One region of the Micromonospora sp. NBC_01405 genome, then DNA from elsewhere that is predicted to be linked to it. Evidence: riboswitches for the same ligand, from Rfam matches in the RefSeq annotation. Region 1 holds a riboswitch; the other holds the start of a gene.
What was found. Region 1 has a riboswitch for thiamine pyrophosphate ahead of OG559_RS18625 (ECF transporter S component). Riboswitches for the same ligand answer to the same signal wherever they lie in the genome.

Region 1 (7,363 bases):
GCCCGGGACGGCCGGGGCCGGATCGTCGATCGGCGCGACCCGGCCGGTGGGGCCGCCCGCCGGGTCTCCTCCCGCCGGGTCGGGCGTGGGTCGGTTGTTCTGCGTCGTGGTCACGGCGGCCCCCTCGAACCTCGGTCCGGATGCGTCAACGTGCTCGACAAAAGCAACGCTACCCCCGGCTGTTACCCAGGGGTAGCGTTGCGTGCACCTCGGATTTTCCCCAGCGTCCGCGCTGGTCGGCGGGATCAGCCGCCGGTGAGCACCTGCGGATCGTCATCGTCGTCGTCGTCGTCGCCCCAGTTGCGGCGGGCGAACGGCAGGACCACCCAGAAGGCCAGGAACCAGACCGCCGTGATCCCGGTGAGCACGAAGGCGATGCCCCGGTCCAGCACGAAGTCGGTGATCAGCAGGACCGCGCTGACCATCGCGATGAGCATGAAGGCGAGCCCGCCGCTGGCCATCCGGTGGGCGAACCGGACCAGCTCCGGCTTGCGCCCCTGCCGGAACAGCGCCCGGTGGAAGGCGACCGGGGAGATGATCATGGCGGTAGCACCGGCCGCCGACAGCAACGCGACGATGTAGACGTCCCTCTGGAACTCGCTGGTGTGCGTGAAGCCGTTGCTGAACGGCAGGGTCAGCAGGAACGCGAACAGGATCTGCACGCCGGTCTGCGCGACCCGCAATTCCTGGAGCAGGTCGGCGAAGTTGCGCTGCCAGCGCTGCTTCTCGGTTTCCTTCGACACGCGCTACCTCCGGGGTGACGGTACTGCCGGCGGGATCCACCCCGCCGGCAGCATCGGCTTTGCCCCGTCGGGCGAACGGCGAAACCGACTCACGACCGCACCCCGCCCGGCGCGGTCAGGACCCCCGGCGGATACGGCCGGCGTACGGGGCCTCCAGCTCGTTGTTGTGCTCGTCGCCGCCGGGCGATGTTGGCCGACAGGTGGACCGGGGGTCGCTCCCCCGCCGCGAGCAGCCGGGACACCACCTCGACCGTGAGCTGCTGCGCCAGCAGGGCGGCGGTGATGGAGGAGACCGCGCCGACCGCGCCGCCGCCCGGCAGCGGCAGGGTCGCGGCACCGTACGGAGCGCCGTTGTCCAGCACCACGTCGGCGAACTCGGCCAGCGTCACCACCGCGAGGTAGTCCTCGCCGCTCACCGTCCTCCGTCCTCCGTCCGCCGGTTGCGGGCCAGCCAGTCCACCGCGAAGTCGACCGCCGCCCGCTGGCGCATCGACCTGCCCGTCCCGTCGCCGACCGGGCCGATCCGGACCGCGCCGGTCGACTCCAGGTCCGCCCCGAGCCGGGGGAAGTCGGCCGAGTCGACCGCCACGTCCTCCCACCATGCCCAGTCCTGGCCGCCGTCGCGGGTGCGAACCGCCGCGCCCACCCGTTCCCTCGGCGGGGCGGCCTGCCGGTACTCCGCCAGGTGCAGCGACGTGTTGCAGCCGTGGTCGACGCCGAGCAGCAGCACGTCGGCGTCCAGGTCGTACAGCCGGCCCAGCGGCGAATCGGAACCGAGCATGTCGGCCAGCGGGTGCCCGGCCACGATCTCCTCGGCGGCGGGCCCGAGCGCGGCGAACGAGACGTGCGGGTGGTCGCTGCGCCGGGCCCCCGGCCAGCCCCGGACGGTCTCGGCCAGCGCCCCCATGAACCGGCTCGGGGTGACCGCCGGGTCGAAGCCGGGAGTCTCCGCGCGGATCACCGGCCACCAGTCCGCCGGCACCGGCGGGTTGCTCCACCCGGCCGGGTCGCTGTTCTCCGGCGTGTGGGTCGGCACCACCAGCGTGCCCTCGGGGCCGAGCACGTCGAGCAGGGCGAGGGCCACCGCCTGCGGGCCGCCGCAGACGAACCCGAGTGCCCGCAGTCCGGCGTGCACGAGCACGATGCCGCCGGGGCGTACCCCCAGGTCGTGGAGCTGCGCGGCGAGCGACGCGCGGGTGTGCGGCCGGGCCGCCGCGACGCCGCCGCCCGCCGCGCCCGGCGGACCCGGGACGGACGACGGCGGGGCGGACGACGGCGGGGCGGACGACGGCGGGGCGGACGAGGACGGGGCGGGGGTCACCGCGCGACGCCCGTGCGGGCCAGGATCGCCTCGGCGAGCGGACCGGGCGCCTCGTCGGGAATCCAGTGCGAGACGCCGGGCAGCTCGACGAGGCGGTAGTCCCCGGTGACGTGGGCGGCGCACGCCTCGGCGGCGGTGCGGCCGATCGCGATGTCCCTGCTGCTCCACACGAACGCGGTCGGCACCGGCACCGGCCCGACCGCCGCGAGGTCGGCCCGCGACATCGCCCGGTACCAGTTCAACGCGGCGGTCAGCGCGCCCGGCTCGCGCATCGGCTCGGCGTACCGGGCCACCCGGGCGGCGTCGCCGACCCCGCCGAGCAGCTTGCGCAGGGCGGCGGCCCGCAACGCCAGCAGCACCTTCTCCGCCTTGCCCGGCTTGCGGAACAGGGCGATGTACGACGAGCGGGCCTTCTGCTCGGTGTCCGTGGCCAGCGCGTGCGCCATCGCGGCGGGGTGCGGGACGGACACGGCGGTGAGGGTGCGCACCCGGTCGGGGTGGCTCGCGGCCAGCCCCCAGGCCACGATCGCGCCCCAGTCGTGCCCCACCACGTGCGCCGCGTCGACGCCCAGCGCGTCGAGCAGGGCCGCCGCGTCGGCGACCAGCTCGGGGAGCCGGTACGCCTCGACCGCCCCGGGCCGGGCGAGCGGCGAGTAGCCCCGCTGGTCCGGCGCGTACGTGCGCAGCCCGGCGGCGTGCAGCGCCGGCGTCACCTCATCCCACTCGCCGCCGTGCTGCGGGAAGCCGTGCAGCAGCAGCACCGGTTCGCCGTCGGCCGGCCCGCCGGTGCGGGTCTCGAACGTCAGCCCCCGCGCCTCCACCTGCATGATCGGCAGCCTACCCAGCGGGCCCGGCGGGCGGCGGGGAGCGGTCGGTCGGTGCCGTCACGGCTCGCCCCCTGGTGTCCGGCAGTTCGGCGGCGCGACAGTATCGCGCGCGACGGGCCGGGTCGACGAAGTACGGCGAGATGACGGTTTCCGCATCGGGGGTGAGCTGCGATTGGATCACATTGCCCGGCGATCTTTCGAGGTGTTAGCGTCGGCGAGACAACTTCATATCCGACAGGGGAGCGCACAGCGCTGAGAGTGCGGGCACCGCCCGCAGACCCTCGAACCTGATCTGGGTAATGCCAGCGCAGGGAGTTCGGTCGACCTCCAGCCGCGCCGCCGTCCGGTAGCCCGGGCGCGGCGTGCGTCTTCTCCTGGTTCACTCAGAACTGGGAGCCATCACATGAACAACATCGACAGCAACCGCTGGCGCACGATCGACATCGTGGTCGCCTCGGTGATCGCGGTCGCCTTCGGCGTCATCTTCTGGGCCTGGGGCCTGGTCTGGAGCGCCACCGAGGGGGCGTTCGCGTTCTTCCCGCCCGCGCAGACCCTGCTCTACGGGGTCTGGCTGATGCCGGCCGTGGTCGGTGGCCTGGTGATTCGCAAGCCGGGCGCGGCCCTGTACTGCGAGACCGTCGCCGCCGTCCTGTCCGCCCTGCTGGGCAGCCAGTGGGCCGGCACGGTGATCCCGCAGGGCATGGTCCAGGGCATCGGGGCAGAGCTGGCCTTCGCGGCGTTCCGGTACCGCTCGTTCCGGCTGCCGACCGCGCTGCTCGCCGGGGCGCTCACCGGCCTCAGCGCCGCCCTGTTCGACTTCCTCGTCTGGAACGCCGAGTACGACCTGACCAGCTACCGCATCCCGTACGCCCTGCTCACCATCGTCAGCGCCACGGTCGTCTCCGGCGCCGGCGGCTGGGCCCTCACCCGCGCCCTGGCCGGCACGGGCGTCCTGGACCGCTTCCCCGCCGCCCGCGACTACCGCGCCCCCGTCTGATCGGGTTGATCAAGAGGTTTGCGTCAGCCGAACCCGGTTCTCCGGACGCAAACCTCTTGATCAACCAGGCTGTTCGGGTGGGGGTGGGGTTGAGGGGGTCGGGGTGGGCGGGGTCGGGTTGCGGGGGTTCGGCTGGCGGCACGCCGGGCGGCGGGCCTGGGCGGTGCGTGGGGTGGACCTGCGCGTCGAGCGTGGCGAGCGGGTGCTGTTGCTCGGGCCGTCGGGGGCGGGCAAGAGCACGCTGCTGGCCGCGCTGGCCGGGCTCCTGCCCGAGGACTCGGGCGAGCAGGAGGGCACCGTCGAGGTCGACGGGGTCGACCCGCGCGCGAACCGGGAACGGGTCGGCATCGTCTTCCAGGACCCGGAGACCCAGCTCGTCATGGCCCGCTGCGGCGACGACGTGGCCTTCGGGCTGGAGAACCGGGGCGTACCGGCCGACGAGATCTGGCCCCGGGTGGACGAAGCGCTGCGCCGCGTCGGCTTCCCGTACCACCGGGACCGGCCGACCGCCGCCCTCTCCGGGGGGGAGCAGCAGCGACTCGCCCTGGCCGGGACGCTCGCCCTGCGGCCGGGTCTGCTGCTGCTCGACGAGCCGACCGCGAACCTCGACCCGGCCGGGGCGGCGCTGGTCCGCCGCGCGGTGGCCGACGCGATGGACGGCGACACCACGCTGATCCTGGTCGAGCACCGGGTCGCCGAGGCGTTGCCACTGGTCGACCGGGTGGTGGTGCTGGAACCCGGCGGCGGGGTACGCGCCGACGGGCCGCCGGAGGCGGTCTTCGCCGCCCACGGCGACGCCCTCGCCGCCGAGGGAGTCTGGGTGCCCGGCCGGACCGTGCCGCCCCGGCACGCCGCCGCGGCTCCGGGTGACCTGCTGATCACCGCCGACCGGGTCGCCGTGCCACCCCGCCTCGCCCCGATCGACCTCGCGGTACGCGCCGGCGAGGCGCTGGCCGTCCTCGGCCCCAACGGCGCCGGGAAGTCCACCCTGGCCCTGCTGCTGGGCGGCCTGCTCCGGCCGGGGACCGGCCGGGTGGCGGCGACCGGGGAGCTGGCCGGCAGGGATGCCCGAACTCCCCCGTACCGCTGGCGGGCCCCCGCCCTGGCCGGCCGGATCGGGTCGGTCTTCCAGGACCCGGAGCACCAGTTCGTCACCGGAACGGTCTTCGACGAGCTGGCCCTCGGGCCGCGCCGCACCGGTCGGCCCGAGACCGCCGTCCGGGCCACCGTGGACGGACTGCTGGATCGGCTGCGCCTGGCGGCGCTGGCCCGCGCGAACCCGTACACCCTCTCGGGTGGGGAGGCACGGCGGCTGAGCGTGGCGACCGCCCTCGCCACCGCGCCCCGGCTGCTGGTCTGCGACGAACCCACCTTCGGCCAGGACCGACGGACCTGGCTGGAACTGGTCGACCTCTTCGCCGAGCTGCGCGACGCCGGGCACGGCGTGGTCACCGTCACCCACGACCCGGACTTCGTCGCGGCCCTGGCCGACCGGCGGATCACCGTGACCCGCGCGTCCGGCGGGGTGGTGGAGGCCACGTGATCAGCATCGAACCGGTGGCGACGCCAGGCGCGCCGCTGGCCCGACGCAACCCGGTGGCGAAGGTCGCGGCGGCGTTGGTCTTCTCGTTCACCCTGCTCGCCACCCTGGACCCGGTCGCCCCGGCGATCGCCCTCGTCATCGAGCTGGCCGTGCTGCCGCTGTTCGGCATCCGGTACCGGGTACTCGCCCGGCGGGCCGCGCCGCTGCTGCTCGGCGCGGTCGGCATCGTGGCCACCCTGGTCCTCTTCGCCGCCGATCGCTCCGGCCGGGTGCTGGTCGACGCTGGGCCGGTGCTGGTCACCACCGGGGTGCTGCTCACCGCGCTCGGGCTGGCGCTGCGCATGCTGGCCGTGGCACTGCCCGGCGTGATCGTCTTCGCCACCACGGACCCGACCGACCTGGCCGACGCGCTGATTCAGAACGCGAAGGCGCCGGCCCGGTTCGCGATCGGTGCGCTGGCGGCGTTCCGGCTGGTGCCGTTGCTGGGCCAGGAGTGGCAGATGATCAGCATGGCGCGGCGGGCACGCGGGGTCGACGCCGGGCGCAATCCCCTGGCCCGGATGCGGCTGTTCGTCTCGACCGCGTTCGCGCTGCTGGTGGGGGCGATCCGGCGCGGCACCCGGCTCGCGGTGGCGATGGACGCCCGCGGTTTCGACGCGGGCACCCCACGCACCGTCGCCCGGCGGCAGCGGTTCCGGGCCGCCGACGGCCTGCTGATCGCCGGGGCGGCGGCCCTGGCCGGGGCGGCGCTGGCGGTCAGCGTCGCGCTGGGCGCGTTCCGCCCGCTGATCGGCTGACCGCCCGGCGGGCGGACGATGGCGTCCCGCACCCCTTCGGGGACCTGCCCTTCGGCTCCTACGGAGCTGCCCCGTTTGTGCTCCCGCTCCACTGACAGCACAAACGGGGCAGCTCCATAGGGGCCGACGAAGGGTAGGTCGACCCGGCTGAGCCGACGGCGCCGAGGTGAGCCGACGTGCGCCGACCTCGGCCCGGGCCCAGCCCGAGGTGTGCGGATCAGCTGCGACGGAAGGCGTACCGGCGGGTCTGGCCGGCGCGCTGGGTGCGGCCGGCAGGGTACTTGGCTCCGCCGGCCGGCGGGCCGGTCCTCGGCGGGGGCGGCGTCTCCACCGTGGGCGACACGTCCAGGGGCTCCGCCTGCGGCGACACGCGGAGCGAGTCCCCCGTGGGCGAGAGGAGCGGAGACGCCGTCCCCGGCTGCGGGGAGACGCCAGCCGCGACGCCGAGATCCGGCGCGGTCACCTCCGGAGGAGACGATCCCGGGGACGAACCCGCGGACGAACTCGACGACGAACCTGGGGACGGCTTGCGGGACTTGCGGGGCTTACGGGAACTGGGCTTGGCTGGCATACCCGGCCTCCTTACTGCTGGTGCCGACCGCACGGCGAGCGGCTGACGCCGACTGCGCGGCGCGGCGCTGCCGTCGGGCGACGGCGGGGCGAACGGGAACGGGGAGCGCCCGGGCGTCCGGCCACAACAGGTGCCGCGCAAAGCGGCGGCGGTGGGAATGCGGACGCCCGGAGCGCCGGACCCGCGGCGAGAACGGCGGGTCGGCTTTCCGAAAGAGGGGCGTCAGTTACGCATGTACGTGACAGTAGTCGGCCGTCCCGCCCGCCGCACCCGAATTACCGGTCGCGGGCGGCCGCCGCCCCGACGCACCACATCGTGACACCGTGTCCGCCACCGGGCCCCGCCGCCCGCCCACCGCGATACGGTCGCAGCACCACGGGCGACGCGAGAGGTGGCGGAAACGAATGACGCAGCAGGCGAGGGCGCAGATCGGTGTGACCGGGCTGGCGGTGATGGGCAGGAACCTGGCCCGCAACCTGGCCCGCAACGGGTTCACGGTGGCGGTGCACAACCGGTCCCCGGAGCGCACCCGCAGCCTGGTCGCCGAGCACGGCGACGAGGGCA
Region 2 (7,363 bases), 630 kb from region 1:
CCGGTGGCCTGCCCAGCTGGTCTGGGTGAGCTGGTTCGCGACGGTTGCCGCCGTGGTCGGGGCCGTGGTGGTCGAGCGTATCGCCCGTGCCGAGCCCCTCATGGCCACCACGACGGGGCAGCTCGGGGTGGCCGGCGCGGCGGCGCTGGGCGCGACCGTCGTCGCCCTGCTGTGCATGCAGCCGGCCCGCGCCACCGAACTGAGCGGCGTCGACCCGGTCTGGGCGGTCGGCATCTGCGCCGTCCTCGGCGCGGTGGCCGGCGCCGGGGCGGCGTTCGCCGTGCTGCTCCGCCCGCCGCTGGGCTGGAACCTGGCGATGATGGCCGGCGCGGTGTGGCTGGTCGCCCTGTTGTCGTCCCTGCCGGCCCTGGTCGGCACCGGCCCGCTGCCGACCGTGCGGCTGGGGGTGTTCGAGCCGGGCTGGCTCGACGCCGCCGCGGCACAGCGGCTGGCCATGCTGCTGCTGCCGCTGGTGGCCCTGCTCGCCGGCGCGGCCTCGGGCGCGCTGGCCCGCTGGCGGGGCCACCCGCCGCTGATCGGCGGCGCGTCCGGCGCGGCGGGCCCCGTGCTGGTCGCCTTCGCCTACCTGGCCGCCGGCCCGGGGAACTCCGTCGACCGGTACCAGCTCGCGCCCTACCACGGCGCCCTGATCGCGGTCGCCACTGGCGTGCTCGGCTCCGCCGCCGCAACCCTGGCCCGCTGGCCGCTCGTCACCTCCGGCCGCCCCGCCGACCAGCGGGCCGACCGGCCCGCGACGCCGGGCGAGGCCGTCGGCGACCCGGCGATCGAGCCCACGGACATCCTCCGGCCGCTGCCGATCGGCCCGACCGTGCCGGTGACCGGCGACGCGGACGGCGCCGACCCCGTCGGCCCGCCCGCCTCGGACACCGCCTCGGCCCGTCGGGTCCCCGCGACCGTCGGCGATCCGCTGCCGGAAGACCGCTCCGGCGGCGCCCGGGACCTTGCCGCGACGGACACGCCGGCCGGAAGCACCCCAGCGCACTGGGAGTGGCCGATGGCCACCGAGGCCGCCCGCGCGACGCCTGCCGCGCAGGGCGCCCCGCCCCGCCCCACCGACCCGCACGCCCCCGCCGAAGCCACCCGACCCGCCGACGCCACACCCCCCGCCGCCGATGCCTCCCGACCCGCCGACGCCACGCCCTCCGCTGCCGATGCCTCCCGACCCGCCGACACCCCCCGCCCCGCCGACGAGGACACCGAAGTGCCGGCCGCCGAGACGCCCCGGCCGAAGCGGGTCCGCAGACCGAGGGCCGGTGCCGGGCTGCGGACGTCGGCCGCCGAGACGCCCCCGCCGGCCGACGTCCCCGGCCCGACCGACACCGAACCGGCCGCCGTGACGGATCAAAGCGCCGCCGACGCGGCGGGCGCGAGCCGCCCCGGCACGGGCGTCACCGCCACGCCGGCGGCCACCCCGGTCCGGCGAGCCGAGCCCACGTTCTTCGAGGCACCCACGTTCGACGACGTGGTGCAGCCCGCTCCGCCGGAGCCGACCCGGGCGGGCGACGACGGCCCGCGCGACCCGTCGCCCCCGGCCGCGCCGGACAGCCGGCCGGACCCCGTCGACCCCGACCCGCGTCCCCGGCCTCGGCGGCCCCTTCCCGATCTGGGCCGGGTGACGAGCTGGGACGCGTTCGGCAACGCCGTCCGGCGGGCCGGCCCCACGGCGACCGACAGCCGTGACGCGGCCGGGCAGCAGCCCCCGGACCCCCGGCCGGCCGAGCCCGGACCGAGTGAACTGGGCCGGTCCGACGGCGGACGAGACGGCGGCGACCGGACCGGCCCCGGACAGACCACCCACCCCGGACCGGGCGAGTCCGAGTCGGTCGACGCCGGGTCGGGCAGCGCGGGCCCGGTGGCGGCCGGTGCGGTGCCCGAGGACCCGGCCACCAGCCGGTCCCGCCTCCGGCGCGCCCTGTTCCGGCGCAACCGGGCCCGGACCGCCGAGGACACGGCACCCGCGGCCGAGCAGGACGACCGCCGGGAACAGCAGCCGCTGCCGGCGCAGGACGAGGAGTACGTCGACTGGGTCACCGGCCTGGCCCGCCCCGTGCCGGACCAGGACGGCGGGCCGGAGGGCACCGGCCAGCGGTCGCTGCGTTCCCCCGGCCGCCACCACCGGGACTGACGGCGAGAATCGACGACGGACTCCGGCGCGGTGGTTGACGTTGAGCGGCAGTGGTCATCCGGACCAGCCGAAGTGGTCCAGCGGGCCGTGTCCCGCGCCCAGTTCCCAGTCCCGCGCGCCGGTCAGCGCGCGGGTGACGTACTCCTTGGCGGTCGCGACGGCCACCGGCACCGGATCGCCCAGCGCCAGCCGGACGGCGATCGCCGCCGAGAACGAGCAGCCGGTGCCGTGGCTGTGCCGGGTCGGCACCCGGGGCGCGCAGCAGGACGGTCTCCCCGCCCCCGTGCAGCACGTCGACCGCGTCGCCGCCGGTGACCACCACGTGCGCCTGGGTCCGGCAGGCCGGTCTTGGTGTCGGTGGCGTGGCACGGGCCGACGCCCAGGTAGCTGGCCCCGGCGGCCACCGCGTCGGCGGCGGCGCCCGGGGACCGGGCGGTCGCGCCGAGCGTCGCGGCCGGGCCGAGGACCCGGCGGGCCGCCGCCACGGGCAGGTCGTCCGCGCCGACGTGCCCACCGGCCGCGCCGACCGCGAGCGCCACGTGCAGCCGGTCGTTGACCAGGCACGTCGCCCCGTACGGCGCGCACGCCGCGACCATCCGCCGGGCCAGGTCGTACGCCGCGCGGTCGGTGGCGTCGTCGGTGACGCGGACCTGGACGACCAGCTCGGCGCGGGCCACCGCGAGGGCGGCGTGCAGCACGGCGAGCGGGTCCCGGCCCGGCCGGGTGTCGGTGATCAGATGCAGTCGCCCGAGGGACGGCACGGCAATTCTCCTCCCTGCGCCGGCATTACCCGGATCAGGTTCGACGGTCGGGGGCTCTTAGCCCCCCTCTCAGCCCGGTACACCGGGCTCCCGTGGGTTACTTGCGTGTCACCGTACGACGGATGGGCTGCACCGCCAAGGGGGTGTGCCAGTGGGCTGGACCACGGCCGCCCGGCTCAGAGGATGGCGTCGAGCGCGTCCAGGTCGTCGTCGGTGGGCTGCCAGACGCCGGCCTCCGCGTTGGCCCGTACCTGCTCGGGCGTGGTGGCGCCGGCGATCACCGAGGTCACCGCCGGCCGGGCGGCCAGCCCGCCGATGGCCACCTGGAGCAGGGACAGCCCTCGCTCGGCGGCGTACGCCTCCAACGCCTCGATGACGTCCCACCGCGCGCCGGCCAGGCGCTCGGCGTACCGGCCGCCCCCGGAGAGCCGGCTGCCGGCGGGTGCCGCCTCGCCGCGCTTGTACTTGCCGGTGAGCAGCCCGTTGGCCAGCGGGAAGAACGGCAGCATGCCCAGGCCGAACCGCTCGCAGGCTCCGATGACCTCGGCCTCGACGCCCCGCTCCAGCAGCGAGTAGTGGTTCTGCGCGCTGATGAACCGGGCCCGCCCGTTGGACGAGGCGACCCAGTCGGCGTCGGCGATCTGCCAGCCGGCGAAGTTGGAGTTGCCGAGGTAGCGCACCTTGCCGGCGCGGACCAGGTCGTCCAGGGCGGCGAGGGTCTCGTCGATCGGGGTGCCCGGGTCCGGCTCGTGCATCTGGTACAGGTCGATATGGTCGGTGTCGAGCCGGCGCAGCGACGCCTCCACCGCCCGGGCGATGTACCGCCGGGCACCCCGGGCGCCGTGGTCCGGGCCGTTGCGCCCCTGCATGTCCATGCCGAACTTGGTGGCCACCACCACGTCGTCCCGGCGGCCCTTGAGCACTTGGCCGAGCAGTTCCTCGGAGCCGCCCGGCTCATCGCCGTAGATGTCGGCGGTGTCGAAGAGGTTGATGCCGGCGTCGAGGGCGGCGTCGACCACCGCCCGGGTGCCGTCGAGGTCGAGCTTACGGCCGAAGTTGTTGCAGCCGACGCCGACCACGGACACCACGAGCCCGGAGTCGCCCAGCCGTCGATACGTCATCTCAGTCACGAGATCCACCCTATGCCCGCCCCGACGCGACCACCGCTCGGACGCCCCACCGCCCCGGCGTAGCCGCCCGCCCCGGCAACGGCGGCTCACCCCGGGTGCCGCCGGAGAGACGGCCACCCCGGCTCAGCGGGGCGACCCGGCACGGCCCCGTCGAGCGGCGGATCAGCGGAGCGCCTCGGCGACCAGCCGATGCGCGTCGGCGACGGTGGCGGCCAGCTCGGCTCGGGTGCGGCCGACCGCGCCGAGTAGCCCCTGTGCCCGGCGGGCGAAGTCCACCGGGGCGCCCGGCAGCCTGCCGGCCGAGGCGATCATGCCCTTCTCGTTCACCAGCCACCGCCCGGCCCGGCCGTGCAGCGCCTGGACGACCACGCCGACCGCCCGAAACAGGCAGCCGGCCACGTAGCCGCCGTCCCCCGCCGCCGCGCCCTTGGCGGCTGCGTCGAGCAGGAACCCCGCCTCCCAGCCCCCGGCCAGCAGGGCGGTGGCCAGCGCAGCCGGGTAGCACCCGGTCTCCGCCCGCAGCGCGGTCAGCTCCCCGGTCGGGTCGCCGAGCACCCGGCACAGCGCCACCTCGCCGGCGTAGGCGTGCGAGTAGAAGCCCAGCGGGTGACCGGCCTGCACCTCGACGGTGTACCGGCCGGCCCGGCAGTCGGCCCAGACCCGGCCCACCCGGTCGAGGTCGCGGTAGATCCAGTCCACCGCCACCCCGCCGACGCGCAGCCAGCCGCCGCCGTCCACCCACGGCCCCCAGCCGCCCGGCGCGGTCAGTTCCGCCTCCGCCCCGGCCACCGAGGCGGCGACGGCGCGCAGCGCCGGCACGTCCAGGCCACCCCGGTAGTAGAGGCCCACGTCCCAGTCGGAGTCGGGCCGGTGTTCGCCCCGGGCCCGGCTGCCGCCGAGAGCCACCGCGACCACCCCGTCCACCCCGCAGAGCCGGTCGACCAGCTCGTCGGCGATCATCCGACGTCCCAGACCGGCTCCGACGTCTGCACCACCTCGCCGTCGCTACGGAACAGCACGAACCTGTCGAAGGACCGGGTGAACCACCGGTCGTGGGTCACCGCGACCACCGTCCCGGCGAACGCGGTCAGGCCCGCCTCCAGCGCCTCCGCGCTGGCCAGGTCCAGGTTGTCGGTGGGCTCGTCGAGCAGCAGCAGCGTCGCCCCGGACAGCTCCAGCAGCAGCACCAGGAAGCGGGCCTGCTGGCCGCCGGAGAGGGTGCCGAACCGTTGGTCGCCCTGCCCGGCCAGCTCGTACCGGCTCAGCGCCGCCATCGCGGCGTGCCGGTCCATCCCGGCCCGGTGCTCGTCGCCGCGCCAGAGGATGTCGACGAGCGTGCGGTCCACCAGCTCGGGGCGGTCGTGGGTCTGCGAGAAGTGGCCGGGGCGGACCCGGGCCCCGAGCCGGACCGTCCCGCCGTGCGCCACCGGGGCGAGCGCGGCGGCCCCGTCGACCGGGCCGTTGGCCGGCTCCGGGTCGGTGCCGCCCCGCGCCAGCAACCGCAGGAAGTGCGACTTGCCGGTGCCGTTCGCGCCGAGGACCGCGACCCGGTCGCCGTACCAGATCTCCAGGTCGAAGGGGTAGGTCAGGCCGTCCAGCTCGAGCTGCTCGGCGACCACCGCGCGCTTGCCGGTCCGCCCGCCGGTCAACTTCATCCGGATGTCCTGGTCCTTCGGGGGCACGGGCGGCGGCCCGGCCTCCTCGAACTTGCGCAGCCGGGTCTGCGCGGCCTGGTACCGCGAGGCCAACCCGTCGTTGTACGCCGCCTTCTGCTTGTACATCAGCATCAGCTCGCGCAGCTTCTGGTGCTCCTCGTCCCAGCGGCGGCGCAGCTCGTCGAGGCGGGCGTGCCGGGCCACCCTGGCCTCGTGCCAGCTCGCGAAGCCGCCCGGGTGCACCCAGGCGCTGCCGCCCTCCACGGCGACCACCCGGTCGGCGGTGCGGGCCAGCAACTCCCGGTCGTGCGAGACGTAGAGCACCGACTTCGACGACTCGCGGAGCCGGTCCTCCAGCCACCGCTTGCCGGGCACGTCGAGGAAGTTGTCGGGCTCGTCGAGCAGCAGCACCTCGTCGGGGCCGCGCAGCAGCAGTTCGAGGGCGAAGCGCTTCTGCTGGCCGCCGGAGAGGGTCCGCACCGGACGGTCCCGGGCGGCGTCCCAGGGCAGGTCGAGCACGATGATGGCGACGGTGTCGAACAGCACCTCGGCGTCGTACCCGCCGGTCTCGCCCCAGGCGGCGAGCGCGTCCGCGTACGCGAGCTGGGCCCTGCCCGCGGCGGTGCTGAACTTGCCGCGGGCCTCGGCCGCCCGCATGGCCGTCTCGGTCTCGGCGAGCCGGCGGCCGGCGTCGCGCAGCGCGGGCGGGGCAAGCGACAGGGCCAGGTCGGCGAGGGTGGAGTCGTCGCCGATCATGCCGATGAACTGGCGCATCACGCCGAGGCCCCCGGAGCGGGAGACGGCACCGGTCCGCACCGGCAGGTCGCCGGCGACCATCCGCAGCAGCGTCGTCTTGCCGGCCCCGTTCGGCCCGACGAGGGCGACCTTGGTGCCCTCACCGACCCGGAACGACACGTCGGTGAAGAGTTCCCGGCCATCGGGCAGGATGTGCCCGACCATCGCCACGTCCACATATCCCACGTCGGCATCCTGCCCGAGCGGGTGGGCCGGGCGACACTCGATTACCGGGTGACCCGCAGCACCCGGAAGCCTTTCTGGCTGGCGTGCCGCCGCACCTGCCAGCCCTGGTCGACCAGCCAGCGGTGCAGGGAGTCGCCGCCGAGGTGGCGGGCGACCACCAGCCAGGCCACGCCGTCCGGGGCGAGCCGGGGCAGCCAGCGCAGCAGCAGCTCGTGCAGACCCTCCTTGCCGATCCGGATGGGCGGGTTGGACCAGATCTGGGCGAAGGCCAACTCGGCCGGCACGTCGTCCGGGGCGACGACCCGGACCCGGTCCGCGGCGCCGACCCGCTCGGCGTTGGCGGTGGTGAGCTCCCGGGCTCGTTCGTTGACGTCGACCGCCCAGACGGTGGCCGCCGGCGCGCTGTCGGCCAGCACACAGGTGATCGGGCCGAAGCCGCAGCCGAGGTCGAGCAGCGGGCCGGCGACGTCCGGCGACGGCAGGTCCGCCTTGCGCAGCAGCACCGCCGTGCCCGGGTCGAGGCGGGCGGCGGAGAAGACCCCACCGGCCGACGTCAGGGTGTAGTCGCGCCCGACGGCGGTGAACTCGACCTCCCGGGGGCGGGCGTCGGTTCCGGGTTCAGCGCTGAAGTAGTGGTCGCCGGTCACGTCCGGCATTCTCGCACCGCCGGGTGGACCGCCGGTGGCGCGG

Region 2: another riboswitch for thiamine pyrophosphate. It lies ahead of OG559_RS15705 (thiamine phosphate synthase); the one in region 1 lies ahead of OG559_RS18625 (ECF transporter S component).

What each region holds. Positions count from the first base shown of each region.
Region 1 covers NZ_CP109532.1:4,262,182-4,269,544, reverse strand. The annotation lists gene OG559_RS18650 (acyl-CoA dehydrogenase family protein) at 1-114, opposite strand, end outside; gene OG559_RS18645 (DUF6328 family protein) at 246-743, opposite strand; partial or broken gene OG559_RS18640 (sugar isomerase) at 859-1,126, opposite strand; gene OG559_RS18635 (aminoglycoside N(3)-acetyltransferase) at 1,156-2,064, opposite strand; gene OG559_RS18630 (alpha/beta fold hydrolase) at 2,061-2,891, opposite strand; TPP riboswitch at 3,118-3,223, shown strand; gene OG559_RS18625 (ECF transporter S component) at 3,295-3,888, shown strand; gene OG559_RS18620 (ABC transporter ATP-binding protein) at 3,992-5,431, shown strand; gene OG559_RS18615 (energy-coupling factor transporter transmembrane component T family protein) at 5,428-6,228, shown strand; gene OG559_RS18610 (hypothetical protein) at 6,446-6,691, opposite strand; gene gndA (NADP-dependent phosphogluconate dehydrogenase) at 7,204-7,363, shown strand, end outside.
Region 2 covers NZ_CP109532.1:3,634,518-3,641,880, reverse strand. The annotation lists gene OG559_RS15715 (hypothetical protein) at 1-2,146, shown strand, start outside; partial or broken gene OG559_RS15710 (bifunctional hydroxymethylpyrimidine kinase/phosphomethylpyrimidine kinase) at 2,201-2,471, opposite strand; partial or broken gene OG559_RS15705 (thiamine phosphate synthase) at 2,482-2,907, opposite strand; TPP riboswitch at 2,902-3,011, opposite strand; gene OG559_RS15700 (aldo/keto reductase) at 3,084-4,046, opposite strand; gene OG559_RS15695 (nucleotidyltransferase domain-containing protein) at 4,200-4,997, opposite strand; gene OG559_RS15690 (ABC-F family ATP-binding cassette domain-containing protein) at 4,994-6,673, opposite strand; gene OG559_RS15685 (class I SAM-dependent methyltransferase) at 6,715-7,320, opposite strand.